Regions from separate parts of the Streptococcus sp. SCPM-O-B-15294 (M123) genome, predicted to be linked through region 1. Evidence: predicted binding sites of a transcription regulator. Region 1 holds the regulator's gene; the other holds the start of a gene.
The links. The regulator Rex, encoded in region 1, represses fermentation and respiration genes when NADH is low (regulators of the CRP and FNR family bind a similar motif). The targets are predictions, from matches to a motif close to TTGTGAANTANTTCACAA.
Positions count from the first base shown of each region.

Region 2: the regulator Rex is predicted to act here: its motif matches at 5,025-5,042, upstream of adhE (bifunctional acetaldehyde-CoA/alcohol dehydrogenase).

Region 1 covers NZ_JBYQGU010000003.1:105,770-113,882, reverse strand. The annotation lists gene AC3E8G_RS03515 (CYTH domain-containing protein) at 1-500, shown strand, start outside; gene AC3E8G_RS03510 (ribose-phosphate diphosphokinase) at 563-1,519, shown strand; gene AC3E8G_RS03505 (cysteine desulfurase family protein) at 1,529-2,656, shown strand; gene AC3E8G_RS03500 (DUF1831 domain-containing protein) at 2,646-2,993, shown strand; gene AC3E8G_RS03495 (DUF4649 family protein) at 2,993-3,229, shown strand; gene AC3E8G_RS03490 (redox-sensing transcriptional repressor Rex) at 3,323-3,967, shown strand; gene radC (RadC family protein) at 4,156-4,839, opposite strand; gene AC3E8G_RS03480 (porphobilinogen deaminase) at 4,900-5,178, opposite strand; gene AC3E8G_RS03475 (class A sortase) at 5,333-6,079, opposite strand; gene gyrA (DNA gyrase subunit A) at 6,088-8,113, opposite strand, start outside.
Region 2 covers NZ_JBYQGU010000011.1:34,215-42,327, forward strand. The annotation lists gene ruvB (Holliday junction branch migration DNA helicase RuvB) at 388-1,386, shown strand; gene AC3E8G_RS07730 (nucleotidyltransferase family protein) at 1,393-1,959, shown strand; gene AC3E8G_RS07735 (low molecular weight protein-tyrosine-phosphatase) at 2,078-2,500, shown strand; gene AC3E8G_RS07740 (MORN repeat-containing protein) at 2,558-2,971, shown strand; gene AC3E8G_RS07745 (acyltransferase family protein) at 2,961-4,778, shown strand; gene adhE (bifunctional acetaldehyde-CoA/alcohol dehydrogenase) at 5,137-7,788, shown strand; gene AC3E8G_RS07755 (zinc-dependent alcohol dehydrogenase family protein) at 8,009-8,113, shown strand, end outside.

The sequences.
Region 1 (8,113 bases):
TTTTCAAAGACCAACCACCTATCCGACAAACCAATCACTATATTGATACGCCCGACCATGCTATCCGGAATCATCGGATGGCCTTGCGAATTCGTACCTTAGCTGATCGGGCTGAGCTAACCCTTAAAGTACCGCAAGATGAGGGACATTTTGAATACAATCAAGCCCTTACTTTTGAACAAGTAGAAACCTTTCTCTCCAAGAAGAAATTCCCTAAAGGTGAGATTGCCAGCTTTCTCACTGATTTAGACATTCCTCTAACTTCCTTAGATGTCTGGGGAAGTCTAGAAACAGAGAGACGGGAGAAAAGAATCCCTAAAGGATTATTAGCTTTTGACCGTAGTCGCTATAACTCTATCGAGGACTATGAGTTAGAAATGGAGGTGGATGCCGCTTCAGATGAAACTTATTTTCACGAATTTCTCAAGGAAAAACAAATTGAATACAAGCCAGCCAAAAGTAAAGTAGCAAGATTGGCTCAAAGTTTGCTAAATAGCTGAAATTACTGAATTTTTTTGCTAAAATAAGACTAGACAAAAATATCTAAATGAGGATCAAACACATGTCAGAAAAAAACAATATGAAGCTCTTCGCACTCAACTCCAACCAAGAAATTGCACAAAAAATTTCGGAAGTTGCTGGCATCCCACTCGGAAAGCTTTCTTCACGTCAATTCTCAGATGGTGAAATCCAAATTAATATCGAAGAAAGTGTGCGTGGATATGATATTTACATCATCCAATCTACTAGCTTCCCAGTGAACAATCACTTAATGGAATTGTTAATCATGGTAGATGCTTGCCAACGAGCAAGTGCCCATACCGTAAACGTGGTCCTTCCATACTTTGGGTATGCTCGTCAAGACCGCACTGCTGCTCCTCGCGAACCAATTACAGCAAAATTAGTTGCCAACATGCTTGTCAAGGCAGGGGTAGACCGTGTTGTAACCCTCGATCTTCATGCGGTTCAAGTACAAGGCTTCTTCGATATCCCAGTAGACAACTTGTTCACGATTCCTCTATTTGCGGATCACTATATCAAACAAGGTTTAACCGGTTCAGATGTAGTGGTTGTCAGCCCTAAAAATTCTGGAGTGAAACGCGCACGCAATCTTGCTGAATATCTAGATGCCCCAATTGCTATCATCGACTACGCCCAAGACGATTCCAGCCGTGACGAGGGCTACATCATAGGGGATGTTAAAGGTAAAAAAGCAATCCTGATCGATGATATTCTAAATACAGGAAAAACCTTCTCTGAGGCTGCAAAAATTGTTCAACGCGACGGCGCCACTGAGATTTATGCCGTTTCTAGTCACGGACTTTTCGTTAAGGGAGCCGCAGACCTACTGAATCAAGCACCGATTAAAGAGATTTTGGTTACAGACTCTGTAGCAACCAAAGAGCAAAAACCAAAAAATGTAAAATACATTACTGCAAGTGAATTGATTGGAGATGCCCTTGTACGTATCCAAGAGCGTAAACCAGTTAGTCCACTATTTGCATACCACAAGAAATAAGGTGATGGCGTGATTTATTTTGACAATGCGGCAACCACTCCCCTAAGCCCAGGAGTAATCAAGGTGATGACAGAAACGATGGAAACCAGTTTCGGAAATCCCTCTAGTCTCCACTCCCACGGTCGCCAAGCGAAAAAGATTCTTAGAGACGCTAGGGAATGCGTTGCAACTTGTTTAAAGACCTCTAGTCAACAGATTATCTTCACTTCTGGCGGGACCGAAAGCAATAACACTGTTATAAAGGGCTACTGTCTCAAACATAGACAGCAAGGGAAGCATATTATTACCACGGCTATTGAGCACCATGCCGTCCTGGAACCGATTGAGTACTTGGTCCAAGAATATGGATTTGAAGTAACCATCATTCAACCGGTCGATCAAAAGATTCGACCTGAAGATATTCGAGCTGCACTTCGTCCCGATACAGTTTTAGTATCCACCATGTATGCCAACAACGAAACGGGTGATCTCTTGCCTATCAAGGACATTTCAGACCTTTTAAAAGACCATCCTGCTGCTTTTCATGTCGATGCTGTTCAAGCCGTTGGTAAACTTGCTGTAGCCCCTGAAGAGCTAGGAGTTGATTTTCTAACCGCATCGGCCCATAAATTTCACGGGCCTAAGGGAGTTGGTCTTCTCTATGCTAAAAAGCCTGACTTCTTCAATCTCTTACACGGTGGTGACCAAGAAGACAAACGTCGAGCTAGTACAGAGAACTTGATTTCAATTGCTGGAATGGCTCAAGCCCTCAAAGAAGCAACTGAGCAGTTAGACGCAAATTATCAGTACATTCAGAGCTTATCTGAACGTATCCTAACAGGCCTAGAAGATTTAGATTTCTATCTGAATAGCACAGACTCCAAACTTCCTCATGTCTTAAACATCGGCTTCCCAGGTATCATCAATGATATCTTACTGCTTCGTTTAGATATGGCGGGAATTTCAGTATCAACTGGCTCGGCTTGTACTGCGGGGACTGTTCAGCCAAGTCATGTCCTTGCAGCTTATTATGGCGAAGATTCACCTCGCTTGAAGGAATCTATTCGCATTAGTTTATCCGAATTCAATACGACTGCTGAAGTCGATACTTTTATAACAACTATTCACAAAATTTTAGGAGAATTACATGGCATTTGAAACATCTGTCTCATTACCAAACTGCGATTACACATACGCAATCCATCCAAATATTAAAAAATATACCCTACGCGACAATACCTTTGCACAAACAAAGGTTGGAAACTACGAATTAAATCGTTTGTTAGAAGCTATTCCAAATAGTGGAGATGGCTTTAAGTTAAAAATTATCATCAATAAGGATTTAACAGGATTTAAAATTAACATTACTGACAAGTCAGGCCTTCGTTTGGTAAATATTTTTAAAAACCCAGAAAACAAGATTATCCAACAAAAATTCTACTTCCTCATGGACAGTTTAGTTGAACGTGAAATCTTTGAAAGGATTGAAAAGTAATGACCAATAGTCCTGTAGTCCTCACCTATTTGGATGCATATCAGAAGGAACGTCAGGTTAGCTACGACAACATCGATCACTGTCTATTAGCCTTCTCAGGTTGTGTGACCATTCCAGATTCCTATCAGGTTGTTTCTGTGACCTACAAGGGGCAAACCTTACCTTTCACTGGAAAAATCGGTGACTTCTATCGCTATCTGATTCAGTTTGATCAGAGTTTAAGAAATTCCAATTAAGAAAGAAAAACACCGTTTTGGTGTTTTTTTAGTAGAAGATAGTTGCTTTATTCACAAACTTTTTATAAAATAGATTTGAAAGGTTGTGATATTGTGAAACAAGATAAGACTAATCCAATTCCTCGTGCTACTGCTAAACGACTCTCCTTGTATTACCGCATTTTTAAACGCTTTAATGCAGAGAAAATTGAGCGAGCAAATTCAAAACAGATCGCTGAAGCCATCGGGATTGATTCCGCAACTGTTCGTCGAGACTTCTCCTACTTTGGAGAGCTTGGACGACGTGGTTTTGGTTATGATGTCAAAAAGTTAATGAACTTCTTTGCTGATCTCTTGAATGATAACTCCATCACCAATGTTGCTATTGTCGGGATTGGAAATATGGGGAGTGCCCTTCTTCACTATCGCTTCCATGAGCGAAACAAAATGAAAATTGTCATGGCATTCGATACGGATGATCATAAGTTAGTCGGCACTAAAAGTAAAGATGGTATTCCGATTTACGGCATCTCCACACTAAAAGAAAAACTTGAGGGACAAGAGATTCAAACAGCCATTTTAACCGTTCCAAGTGTAAAATCTCAAGAAGTTGCAGATTTACTGGTTGAAGCTGGTATCAAGGGAATCCTTAGCTTTTCTCCCGTACACTTAACAGTTCCAAAAGATGTGGTAGTCCAATATGTCGACCTAACCAGTGAACTACAAACCCTTCTCTACTTTATGCGTAAGAATACATGATAAGCAAAGAGGCTGGGACAAAAGTCCTAGCCTCTCAATTGTCTTTGGATTGTTGAGCAAGACGCAGTGGTTGAGTGGGCTCTACCACGCTGATTTTATCAGCTTTTACAGCCCTACTCAACTGTGCGGAGGTGGGACGACAAAATCGAATTCTAACGAATTACCGATTTCTGTCCCACTCTCTTTTTCTATACCAATAAATCTGTTTCTTCCCGGTAGCTATAATAATCATCAGTTGAGACAATCAGATGGTCCAGGAAAACAATTCCTAGACAATTGCAGGCTTCAATCATTTGTTGGGTGACACCATCATCATTCTTGCTAGGATGAATGATCCCGGACGGGTGGTTGTGAACCAAGATTAAGGATGTCGCCATATGCTTGATGGCATAGTGCAAGATTTCTCTTGGTTCTGCAATGCTACGATTGACTGTTCCAATAAAAATCACTTGCTGATGGATAATTTGATTTTGAGTATTCAGATATAAGGCCAGTAAATGTTCCTGTTTCTCATGGCCTATTTTTTGCTGCATCATTTTTGCCAACTTTTGACTACTCATGATTTGTTCTGTTTCAATCACTTCAGAAGTCTGTATTCGTTTCCCTAGTTCAATAGCAGCTATCAGCTCTATGGCCTTTACTTTCCCAATTCCTGGAATTTCCTGTAACTCCTGAAAACTCATACTAGCTAGTTCTTTTAAACTCTTTAGTGATCCCAACAGGTCTTGAGCGATCTCGTAGACTGGTTTATTTTTGTTCCCCGTCCGTAATAAGATGGACAGCAATTCTTGATGACTGAGCTTATCAGGTCCTTCTGTTAGCAAACGTTCTCTAGGTAAGAGACCAGTTTCTTGAAATACAATATGATACATAAAAAACCTCCTCAATTAATAATTCGCAATTGAGGAGGAAAAAGGACGATTCTGTATAAATTAAATTGGACAAACTACTTCTCTTAAGTTTTCAAGAATTCGAGTTTCTTCATTTGAGAAGTTAATTCTATAGCATTCTTGCACTTGTTCCAAAGAAGCAAGAAATTGACGAATTTCGTATCGAACTAAGTGTTCTTGATCATCAGGAATGTTTTCAATGGTTTCGAAGACCTGTTCAACTTCGTAGATCCCCTTGGTAATGAGCGCTGTTTTAGGGAAATCATTGACCAGTAAGCCATAGAAGTTTCTTAACAAAGTATAGATATCTTCTGTGCGCATTCAGTTCCTCCAAGCTTCTTTCTATCACTCTTCTATTATAAAATAGAAAGCATGCAAAAATATGTCAGTCAGGTAACATTTTATGACTATCCTCTTACAAGTTGGCAGAAAATTAACAGAAAAAAAAGAGGTCAAGGACCTCTTTTTAAGTTGATTATAATTGCATTTGATTATAAGATTTTGTGAAAGCTTCCAGTATATCTTTTGGTGCTTTTGAGTAATCTACTGAAGTTTCCAAAGTCCCTTTTACAATCGTACGATAAGTTGCTGCAGCATCCTCACAGGTCACCAAGGTGATTTCATTAACCCCTTCACGATCTGCAATGACATCGACCCGATCTGGTGTAACTGTCTCAACAGAATTGATGACATAAGTATACACCTTTTCCTTATCAGTGATATAGATTTTCATTCCAGCTTTGGCATGTTCTAATGGAGAAAAGAGCATTTCATTTGCCCCTGTCAAACCAAAGACATGGTGACTAGCCAAGGAGTAATTCCTTTCCCCCATAACCTGGTCCTCTTTCATGGTACCAGCCCCATAATAGAGTCCCACATTATCTAAGCCTTTAAAAATCGGAAGGTTCATCTTCAACTCAGGGATTGCTATCCCCCCAATAACAGGCAACTTCTGCGCCTGCCACTGGGCATTGATAACAGATTCTGTAGAAAGCGATTTGACTTCTTTAAAATCAAAGCTAGTCTTGGCATCTTTATTCTTATCGATGGTCTTTTTCGATACCTTGCTGACCTGGTACTGATTGGTATGCCACACCATGATCATGTTCCGAATCGGAGCATTAAAGATCAAGGCAATAGACAAAAGGATCAGTAAGGTAGCAAAGATATTAATCAAGCGATTGCGTAAGCTTGTTTTCTTCTTTTTTCTTCTTGAAGCCATTATTTATCCTACCCTTCACTTTCAGTCTCAGTCTCTGACTCATCTTTTTCGTCAGCTTGAACCGTTGTAAAGGTTACGATTTGGGCATCTTGATCCAGACGCATCACTTTCACACCCATGGTCGAACGTCCAGTTTGAGAAATATTAGCGACGCTAGTACGAATCATGACACCTGTATTGGTGATAATCATCAAATCCTCATCTCCTTTGACAGTCATGAGACCGGCCAGAGGACCATTCTTATCAGCCACATTAGCAGTTTTAATCCCTTTACCACCACGTCCTTTTGTTGGATACTCATCAGCACGCGTGCGTTTACCGTATCCCTTTTCAGTGATGATCAATACTTCATCTTGATCTGTAATCACGCTTGCACCGACCACTTGGTCGCCTGGGCGAAGGTTGACACCTCGAACCCCAGTTGCCGAGCGCCCCATATTCCGTACGACAGACTCTTTGAAGCGGACAGAATAACCAAATTTAGTCCCGATGATCACGTCCGTATTTCCGTCAGTGAGGAAGACGTTGATCAGCTCATCCTCATCTTTAAGGTTAAGAGCTTTCAAGCCATTTTGACGAATATTGGCAAACTCAGCTACACTGGTCCGTTTCACTAAACCTGAACGGGTTGTAAAGAAGAGATAGGCGTCTTCACTACGATCCTGAGCGACGTTAATAATGGTCTGAATGGATTCTCCGTCATCTAACTTAAGCAAGTTGACAATCGGAAGCCCCTTAGCTGTACGGCCGTATTCAGGGATTTCATAACCTTTCAGACGATAGACCCGTCCCTTATTGGTAAAGAAGAGCAAACGATCATGGGTGCTGGTAGAAACCAATTCACGGACAAAGTCATCATCTTTGACCCCTGTACCTTGAACACCACGTCCCCCACGTTTTTGAGCAGTAAATTCATCTTGATCCAATCGCTTAATGTAACCCTTGTTAGAGAGAGTAATCAAGACATTGCTTTCTTCGATCAAGTCTTCGTCTTCTAGTGATAGAACTTCTCCTACCATCAATTCTGTCCGACGTGGATCTCCAAACTTCCGTTTGACCTCGTCCAATTCTTCCTTGATAATCGCAACTACACGCTCTGGCTTGGCTAAAATATCAGCAAGATCAGCAATCAAGGCAACGAGATCATCGTATTCGCTTTGAATCTTGTCACGTTCCAAACCAGTCAAACGACGAAGACGCATATCCAAGATAGCTTGGCTTTGACGCTCAGAAAGCTTGAACTTACTCATCAATTCTGCTTGTGCTTCTGCATCTGTCTGGCTATTACGGATGATTTTAATCACTTCATCGATGTGATCAAGAGCGATTAAGAGACCTTCCAAGATATGGGCACGTGCTTCTGCCTTCTCTTTATCAAAGATGGTCCGACGAGTTACCACTTCTTTTTGGTGCTCAATATAAGATCCTAAAATCTCACGAAGAGAGAGAATCTTAGGGACACCATTTTGGATAGCCAACATGTTGAAACCAAAGTTGGTTTGCATTTGGGTCATCTTGAAGAGGTTGTTTAAGATAACATTGGCTGACGCATCGCGACGGACTTCAATGACGAAACGAACCCCTTCCCGGTTAGACTCATCCCGAACTGCTGTAATCCCATCGATTCGTTTTTCTTGAACCAAACGAACGATATGCTCATGCACTTTGGTTTTGTTGACCATATAAGGAAATTCTGTCACGACAATGCGTTCACGGCCTGTCTTGGTCTCTTCAATTTCCGTCCGAGACCGCAAGACAATCGAGCCTTTTCCTGTTTCATAGGCCTTATGAATACCCGATTTGCCCATGACCAAGGCTCCGGTAGGGAAATCTGGTCCAGGAAGCACCTCCATTAGTTCACGTGTGGTCACATCAGGATTGTCCATCATTAGTTTGACAGCATCAATAGACTCACCAAGGTTGTGTGGAGGAATATTTGTCGCCATCCCTACCGCAATCCCTGTCGCTCCATTGACTAACAAGTTAGGGAAGCGAGCTGGAAGAACGTTTGGTTCGCGTTCACTGGCGTCATAG
Region 2 (8,113 bases), on a different contig from region 1:
CAGTCTGGGAGACTGTTTGAGGTTGCGGATATAGGAAACCTCGTTTCCTCATTAGTAGGTAATCTTTGGAGCTATAAGAGCGAACAAAGATACCAATCAACCACTGCGTTATGTAATTATTACTAAACCTATTTCATCTAACCAAGCCTGATAGGGACGTAGACGAGCTTAGGTACGTTCCTTATTTTTTACGAGCATCAACGTTCCTTATTATAATGTTGAAGGCAGTCCAATAGGGTCGCAGACGGACTACGTTCCTTAAAAAGAAACAAGGTAGTTTAAGAGGGGAATCGATTCCCAGCGCCTAACAATCAATAATTAGTGATATATTGAATAGAATATGATTTTAAATCATCAGAGGCATCATTTTTTGCTATAATAGACTGTATGAGTAGAATTTTAGACAATGAAATCATGGGCGATGAAGAGGCTGTTGAACGGACGCTGCGCCCGCAATATTTACATGAATATATTGGTCAAGATAAGGTCAAGGACCAGCTGAAAATCTTTATTGAGGCGGCTAAGCTTCGGGATGAAGCGCTGGATCATGTCCTTCTTTTTGGCCCTCCGGGACTGGGGAAGACTACGATGGCCTTTGTCATTGCCAATGAACTGGGTGTTAATCTCAAGCAGACTTCCGGTCCTGTCATTGAAAAGGCTGGTGACTTGGTAGCTATCCTCAATGATCTAGAGCCGGGCGATGTCCTCTTTATCGATGAGATCCACCGTCTTCCTATGTCAGTCGAAGAAGTGCTTTACAGCGCCATGGAAGATTTTTACATCGACATTATGATTGGTGCTGGCGAGACCAGCCGGAGTGTCCATCTGGACCTTCCTCCTTTCACTCTGATTGGGGCGACGACTCGAGCTGGGATGCTGTCCAATCCCTTGCGCGCTCGCTTTGGGATTACGGGGCACATGGAATACTACGAGCAAGATGATCTGACAGAGATTGTCGAGCGGACTGCCGAGATCTTTGAGATGGAGATTACCCACGAGGCTGCAGAAGAGCTTTCTCTTCGTAGTCGGGGGACTCCTCGGATTGCCAACCGGTTGCTCAAACGGGTGCGCGATTTTGCCCAGATCATGGGCGATGGCTTGATTGACGATACTATTACAGACAAGGCCCTCTCCATGCTAGATGTGGACCATGAAGGGCTGGACTATGTCGATCAAAAGATCCTGCGCACCATGATTGAAATGTACGGCGGTGGCCCGGTCGGGCTTGGGACTCTATCGGTCAATATTGCCGAAGAGCGCGAGACCGTAGAAGATATGTATGAGCCTTACTTGATTCAGAAAGGCTTTATCATGCGGACCCGGACAGGGCGCGTGGCGACCCGCAAGGCCTATGAACACCTGGGTTATCCCTACAATGGAGACTAGAAGAAGATGCTGACGGATGAAGCAATCGTAGAACAGATCCAAGCGGATCCGGAGATGATGACAGTCTTGGCTATTATTCGGGATTTCAACCTGGCAGACGCTTGGTTAGCAGCAGGGGCGGTGCGCAATTTCATCTGGAACCAGCTCTCTGGAAGACCAGGATTTGACGCGTCGACAGATCTGGATCTGGTCTTTTATGACCCTGCGATTAGCTATGAGGAGACTCTGCAGATCGAGCAAGAATTAAAGAAGACCTATCCCCAGTACGCTTGGGAAGTCAAAAACCAAGTCTACATGCACCAGCATAGCCCGGGGACAGCTCCTTATCGCAATGCCTGTGATGCGGTTTCCAAATACCCCGAGCAGTGTACAGCTCTTGCAGTTTGCTTAAGGAATGATGGTCAGCTAGAGCTCTTTCTCCCCTATGGGACAAGGGATATCGAAGACTTCATCGTTCAGCCGACTCCACATTTTTTAGCTAGTCCCGAGCGTTTGGCAGTTTATACAGAGCGTATGCGGAAGAAAGATTGGAAACGAAAATGGCCAGCCCTTCAGATCATCCTGCCTGAATAAAAAAAGAAAGTCAGCCCACTTCAACGGTGGACAGGCTTTTTTCGTCTTGCCTCAAAATTATAATTTTAGCAGATTATATTTTTCTTACATTCTGTTATAATAGAAAGGAGGTGCTGTCATGAAAAAAATCGTATTTGTGTGTTTAGGAAATATTTGTCGGAGCCCCATGGCGGAGTTTGTCATGAAGGATTTGACCAACCAGTATGAGATTGAAAGTCGTGCTACCTCCAACTGGGAGCACGGGAACCCTATTCACCAAGGGACTCAAAAGATTTTTCGCAGTCATGGTGTGCCCTATGATACGTCTAAAACATCCCTTCAAATCAGTGACCAAGATTTTCATACCTTTGATCTGATCTTAGGGATGGATGAAAACAATGTGGCTGACCTCAAACGAATGGCACCGCCTGGAACAGAGCACAAGATTCATCTCTTTGCAGGAGAAAGTGTCCCAGATCCATGGTACACAGGAGATTTCGAAGAGACCTATCGCCGTGTCCTAGCTGGTTGTCAAGAGTGGTTGGACCGATTAGAAGATTAGTTTCGGACTGGCTCCTTAAAGGACTAACCGGCTGAAGATAAAAAGAATGAACAGAGTATGGAAAAAATAAAAGAATTATATGAGACCTATAAGGTCTATGTTACGAGAGAGAATATTGAACGCTTGTCCTTGGGGATTATTGTTCTGTCTGCTTTGTGGGTTTTTCTTTCCTCCATTCCTTTCGGAGGTGTGTTGACCCTCGATAAGGGAGCTATTCGCTACGACGGAAGTGTCGTCCGAGGCAAGATGAATGGCCAAGGGACGGTGACCTTTGAGAACGGGGACACCTACAAGGGCAATTTTGTCAATGGGACCTTTAGCGGTTATGGAACCTTTACAGCCAAGGCTGGCTGGAAATATGAAGGTGAATTTGTCAATGGCCAACCAGAAGGCCAGGGAACCTTGACGACAGAACAAAATGTCGTTTATAAGGGAACGTTTAAACAAGGAATTTATCAAAATGCGAATTAAATGGTTTTCATTGGTACGGATAACGGGACTTCTTCTCGTTCTTCTCTACCATTTCTTTCAAAAAGTTTTTCCTGGTGGATTTATTGGAGTCGATATCTTCTTTACTTTCTCAGGATTTTTGATCACGGCTCTTCTGATCGATGAGTTTGCCCGTCATCAAAAAATTGATCTCAAGGGCTTCCTTCGCCGACGCTTCTACCGGATTGTCCCTCCTTTAGTCTTTATGGTCTTGCTGGTCATGCCTTTTACCTTCTTGGTCAGACGAGACTTTATTGCTGGGATTGGGACACAGATTGCAGCCGTCTTTGGCTTTGTGACCAACTTCTATGAGATGTTAAGTGGCGGAAGTTACGAAAGTCAGTTCATCCCCCATCTGTTCATTCATACTTGGAGTTTGGCTCTTGAAGTTCATTACTATGTCCTCTGGGCGCTCTTGGCTTGGTTTTTGGGTAAAAAAGCTAAATCAGTTGGCCAATATAGAGGCTATATCTTCCTATCTTCGACAGGTCTCTTTTTGGTGACTTTCCTGACCTTCTTTGTCGGAGCGCTGGTCACCAAGAATTTGTCCAATGTCTACTTTTCTAGTATCGCTCACGTCTTTCCTTTCTTTGTGGGGAGTGCTTTAGCGACAGTGACAGGGATTACAACGACCAGCCCAAATCTTACTCAATTAGTGAAGAAGCTATCTCTACAGAAGACGTTAGCGATTTTAGCGGGTGCTTTTCTAGTTTTGTTGGTCTTGACCTTTATCCTTCCCTTTGATAGTGTTTGGACCTATTTATTTGGCTTTTTAGTAGCAACTTTTGCTGCATCTGTGATGATTGTGATGACGCGTGTCCTTCATGAAAAGACACCGAATCAGAAAGAACCAGCAGTAATTACCTTTATAGCAGATACCAGTTATGGGGTTTATCTCTTCCACTGGCCATTTTACATCATCTTTTCTCCATTAATGACCAATGGCTGGGCTTCTCTATTAACAGCGCTTGTATCCTTTAGTCTTGCTGCCTTGAGTTTCTATATTATTGAACCAACCTTGGCTGGGCGTGAACCGAAGATTTTCGGGATCTCGATGGATCTCAGAAGTTTCACGAAACCACTTTTTTACAGCGCGATTCCCTTGACCTTGCTCATGTTTGGAATTGCACTCTTTGCGCCACGCGTCGGAGCCTTTGATGAAAACTTGATTACCGAAGGGCTTCGTCAATCCGACAGCAAGATGCAGATCACGCGTGCCCAAGTTGACAATGCTTCAGCGACTTCCTACAATGTGTCAGATGGCGTGACCATGATCGGAGATTCTGTAAACCTCCGGGCATCAGATTATCTGAAACAAGTTCTGCCAGATATCCAATTAGATGCTTTGGTGAGCCGCAATCTGGACTCGGGCTTAAAAGTATATGAAACGGATATTGCCAATAGAGTCTTGCTCAAGAACGTGGTAATCGCTCTTGGAACCAACTCTTCTAATAATTATCAAGAATTGTTGGATAAGTTTGTTCAAGAACTACCAAAAGGACATCGCTTAATCTTTGTGACCCCATATGATGGGCGTGAAGCCAATGATAGCAATAGCGTTACCGTTCAGACTCGACAGTATCAGCTGGAGTTGGCTAAAAAATATGACTATGTCTATGTAGCAGACTGGTACCAAGTTGCTATCGATAATCCAGAGATTTGGGCTGGAACGGATAGTGTCCACTTTGGTTTAGAATCAGATGGTTCCATCGATGTCGGAGGAAACTTGTATGCCAACGTCGTGAAAGAAGCAGTTGATCAAGCTAATCAGGGACCGGTTAAACCCTAAAATTTACTATATAATTTAAGCAATTTTCGCTTGAAGAAAATTGCTTTTTTTAGTAAAATTAAGAAAACGCTTACAAAAATTGCGTGAAAATATTTGTTTGTGAAATTGAAGTGCGTTCTCAAAAAAATCCTTCAATTTTTTCTTGAAAATACTCCTGTATAGAAGGAGAAGGAGGGTTCATGGAAAAAAGTTAAAAAAATCTTTGTGAAACTATTTACAAATTTTCTAAAATAGAGTACAATAATATTGTGAAAAAATTAACAAATCGAAATTTCTTACACTATTCTTGAAAGTTTCTGAAAACAGGAAAAAGTTCCGGAAAAGGATAAGGGTTTCAAACATTGGAGGAAAGCATCAAATGGCTGATAAAAAAACTCTCTCACCTGAAGAAAAGAAACTCGCTGCTGAAAAACACGTAGACGAGTTGGTGCAAAAAGCGCTCGTAGCGCTTGAAGAAATGCGCAAATTGGATCAGGAGCAAGTCGACTACATTGTGGCGAAAGCATCTGTAGCAGCTCTTGACGCACACGGTGAGCTCGCTCTTCATGCCTATGAAGAAACTGGTCGTGGAGTCTTTGAAGACAAGGCGACTAAGAACTTGTTCGCTTGTGAACACGTAGTAAATAACATGCGTCATACGAAAACAGTTGGTGTCATTTCAGAAGATGACGTCACTGGTTTGACCCTTATTGCTGAGCCAGTCGGAGTTGTCTGCGGGATCACTCCTACAACCAACCCTACTTCAACAGCAATCTTTAAAGCTTTGATTTCCTTGAAGACACGGAACCCTATCGTCTTTGCCTTCCACCCATCAGCTCAAGAATCATCAGCTCATGCGGCACAAATCGTCCGCGATGCAGCGATTAAAGCAGGAGCTCCTGAAAACTGTGTGCAATGGATTACGCAACCATCTATGGAAGCAACCAGTGCCCTGATGAACCACGAAGGAGTTGCGACTATCCTTGCGACCGGTGGTAACGCCATGGTTAAAGCAGCATACTCATGTGGGAAGCCAGCTCTTGGGGTTGGTGCCGGAAACGTACCTGCTTATGTTGAAAAATCAGCCAATATCCGCCAAGCAGCACACGATATCGTTATGTCTAAATCATTTGACAATGGTATGGTCTGTGCGTCTGAACAAGCGGTCATCATCGATAAAGAAATCTACGATGAGTTTGTTGAAGAATTCAAATCTTACCACACTTACTTTGTTAACAAAAAAGAAAAAGCCCTTCTTGAAGAGTTCTGCTTCGGTGTGAAAGCCAACAGCAAGAACTGTGCGGGTGCGAAATTGAATGCGGACATCGTTGGGAAACCAGCAGCATGGATCGCTGAACAAGCTGGCTTCTCAGTTCCAGAAGGAACCAATATCCTTGCGGCAGAATGTAAAGAAGTTGGTGAAAAAGAGCCTTTGACTCGTGAAAAATTGTCACCAGTCATCGCTGTCTTGAAATCTGAAAGCCGTGAAGACGGAATTAACAAAGCTCGCCAAATGGTTGAATTCAACGGTCTTGGTCACTCAGCTGCCATCCATACAGCTGACGAAGAATTGACCAAAGAATTTGGTAAAGCAGTTAAAGCCATTCGTGTGATCTGCAACTCTCCTTCGACTTTCGGTGGTATCGGGGATGTTTACAATGCCTTCTTGCCATCATTGACACTTGGATGTGGTTCTTACGGACGCAACTCTGTTGGGGACAACGTTAGTGCCATCAACCTCTTGAATATCAAAAAAGTCGGACGCCGGAGAAATAACATGCAATGGATGAAACTTCCTTCAAAAACATACTTTGAACGTGATTCAATTGAATACTTACAAAAATGTCGTGACGTTGAACGTGTCATGATCGTTACAGACCACGCTATGGTAGAGCTTGGTTTCCTTGATCGTATCATCGAACAGCTTGACCTTCGTCGCAATAAGGTAGTTTACCAAATCTTTGCTGATGTAGAACCAGATCCAGATATCACTACAGTTGAACGTGGTACTGAGATTATGCGTTCCTTCAAACCAGATACAATCATCGCTCTTGGTGGTGGATCACCAATGGATGCTGCCAAAGTTATGTGGCTCTTCTACGAGCAACCAGAAGTGGATTTCCGTGACCTTGTACAAAAATTCATGGATATCCGTAAACGTGCCTTCAAATTCCCATTGCTTGGTAAGAAGACTAAATTCATTGCGATCCCAACTACATCTGGTACAGGATCTGAAGTAACGCCATTTGCCGTTATCTCTGATAAAGCAAACAACCGTAAATACCCAATCGCTGACTACTCATTGACACCAACTGTGGCAATCGTAGACCCTGCTTTGGTATTGACAATTCCAGGATCTGTTGCAGCGGACACTGGTATGGACGTCTTGACTCATGCGACTGAAGCTTACGTATCTCAAATGGCCAGTGACTACACAGATGGTCTTGCGCTTCAAGCCATCAAACTTGTCTTCGAAAACTTGGAAAGCTCAGTGAAGAACGCGGACTTCCACTCACGCGAAAAGATGCACAATGCGTCAACCATCGCAGGTATGGCCTTTGCGAATGCCTTCTTAGGTATTTCTCACTCAATGGCCCACAAGATTGGTGCGCAATTCCACACCATTCACGGACGGACCAATGCGATCTTGCTTCCATACGTTATCCGCTACAACGGTACACGCCCAGCTAAGACAGCAACATGGCCTAAGTACAACTACTACCGTGCAGATGAGAAGTATCAAGACATCGCTCGTATGCTAGGACTTCCATGCTCTACACCAGAAGAAGCAGTTGAAGCTTATGCAAAAGCTGTATACGAACTTGGTGAGCGCGTAGGTATCGAAATGAACTTCAAAGCACAAGGAATCGACGAAAAAGAATGGAAGAAACATTCTCGTGAATTGGCCTTCCTTGCTTACGAAGATCAATGTTCACCAGCTAACCCACGTCTTCCAATGGTAGACCACATGCAAGAAATCATCGAAGATGCATACTATGGTTACAAAGAACGTCCAGGACGTCGTAAATAAGACACTAGAGAACAACTGATGTTTATCAGCTATCCCTCGCTCAAAAGAGCGGGGGATTTTTCTTTGTTTTAATGCTAAAATTGGTTTTTGTGATCTGAAAATGATCTTTTAAAGAAATCTAATAAATATGTTGCAAGCGCTTACTTTATATGTTATAATATTCACAAAGTAAAAACTGTAATAAAATGGTTTGATGAAACCAACAAAAAAGGAGTCGCTTATGAAAGCAGCAACATATGTATCCGCAGGAAATCTTCAGTTGATTGATCAACCAAAACCAGTGATCAAGAAACCAACTGATGCGATTGTTCGTTTAGTGAAAACG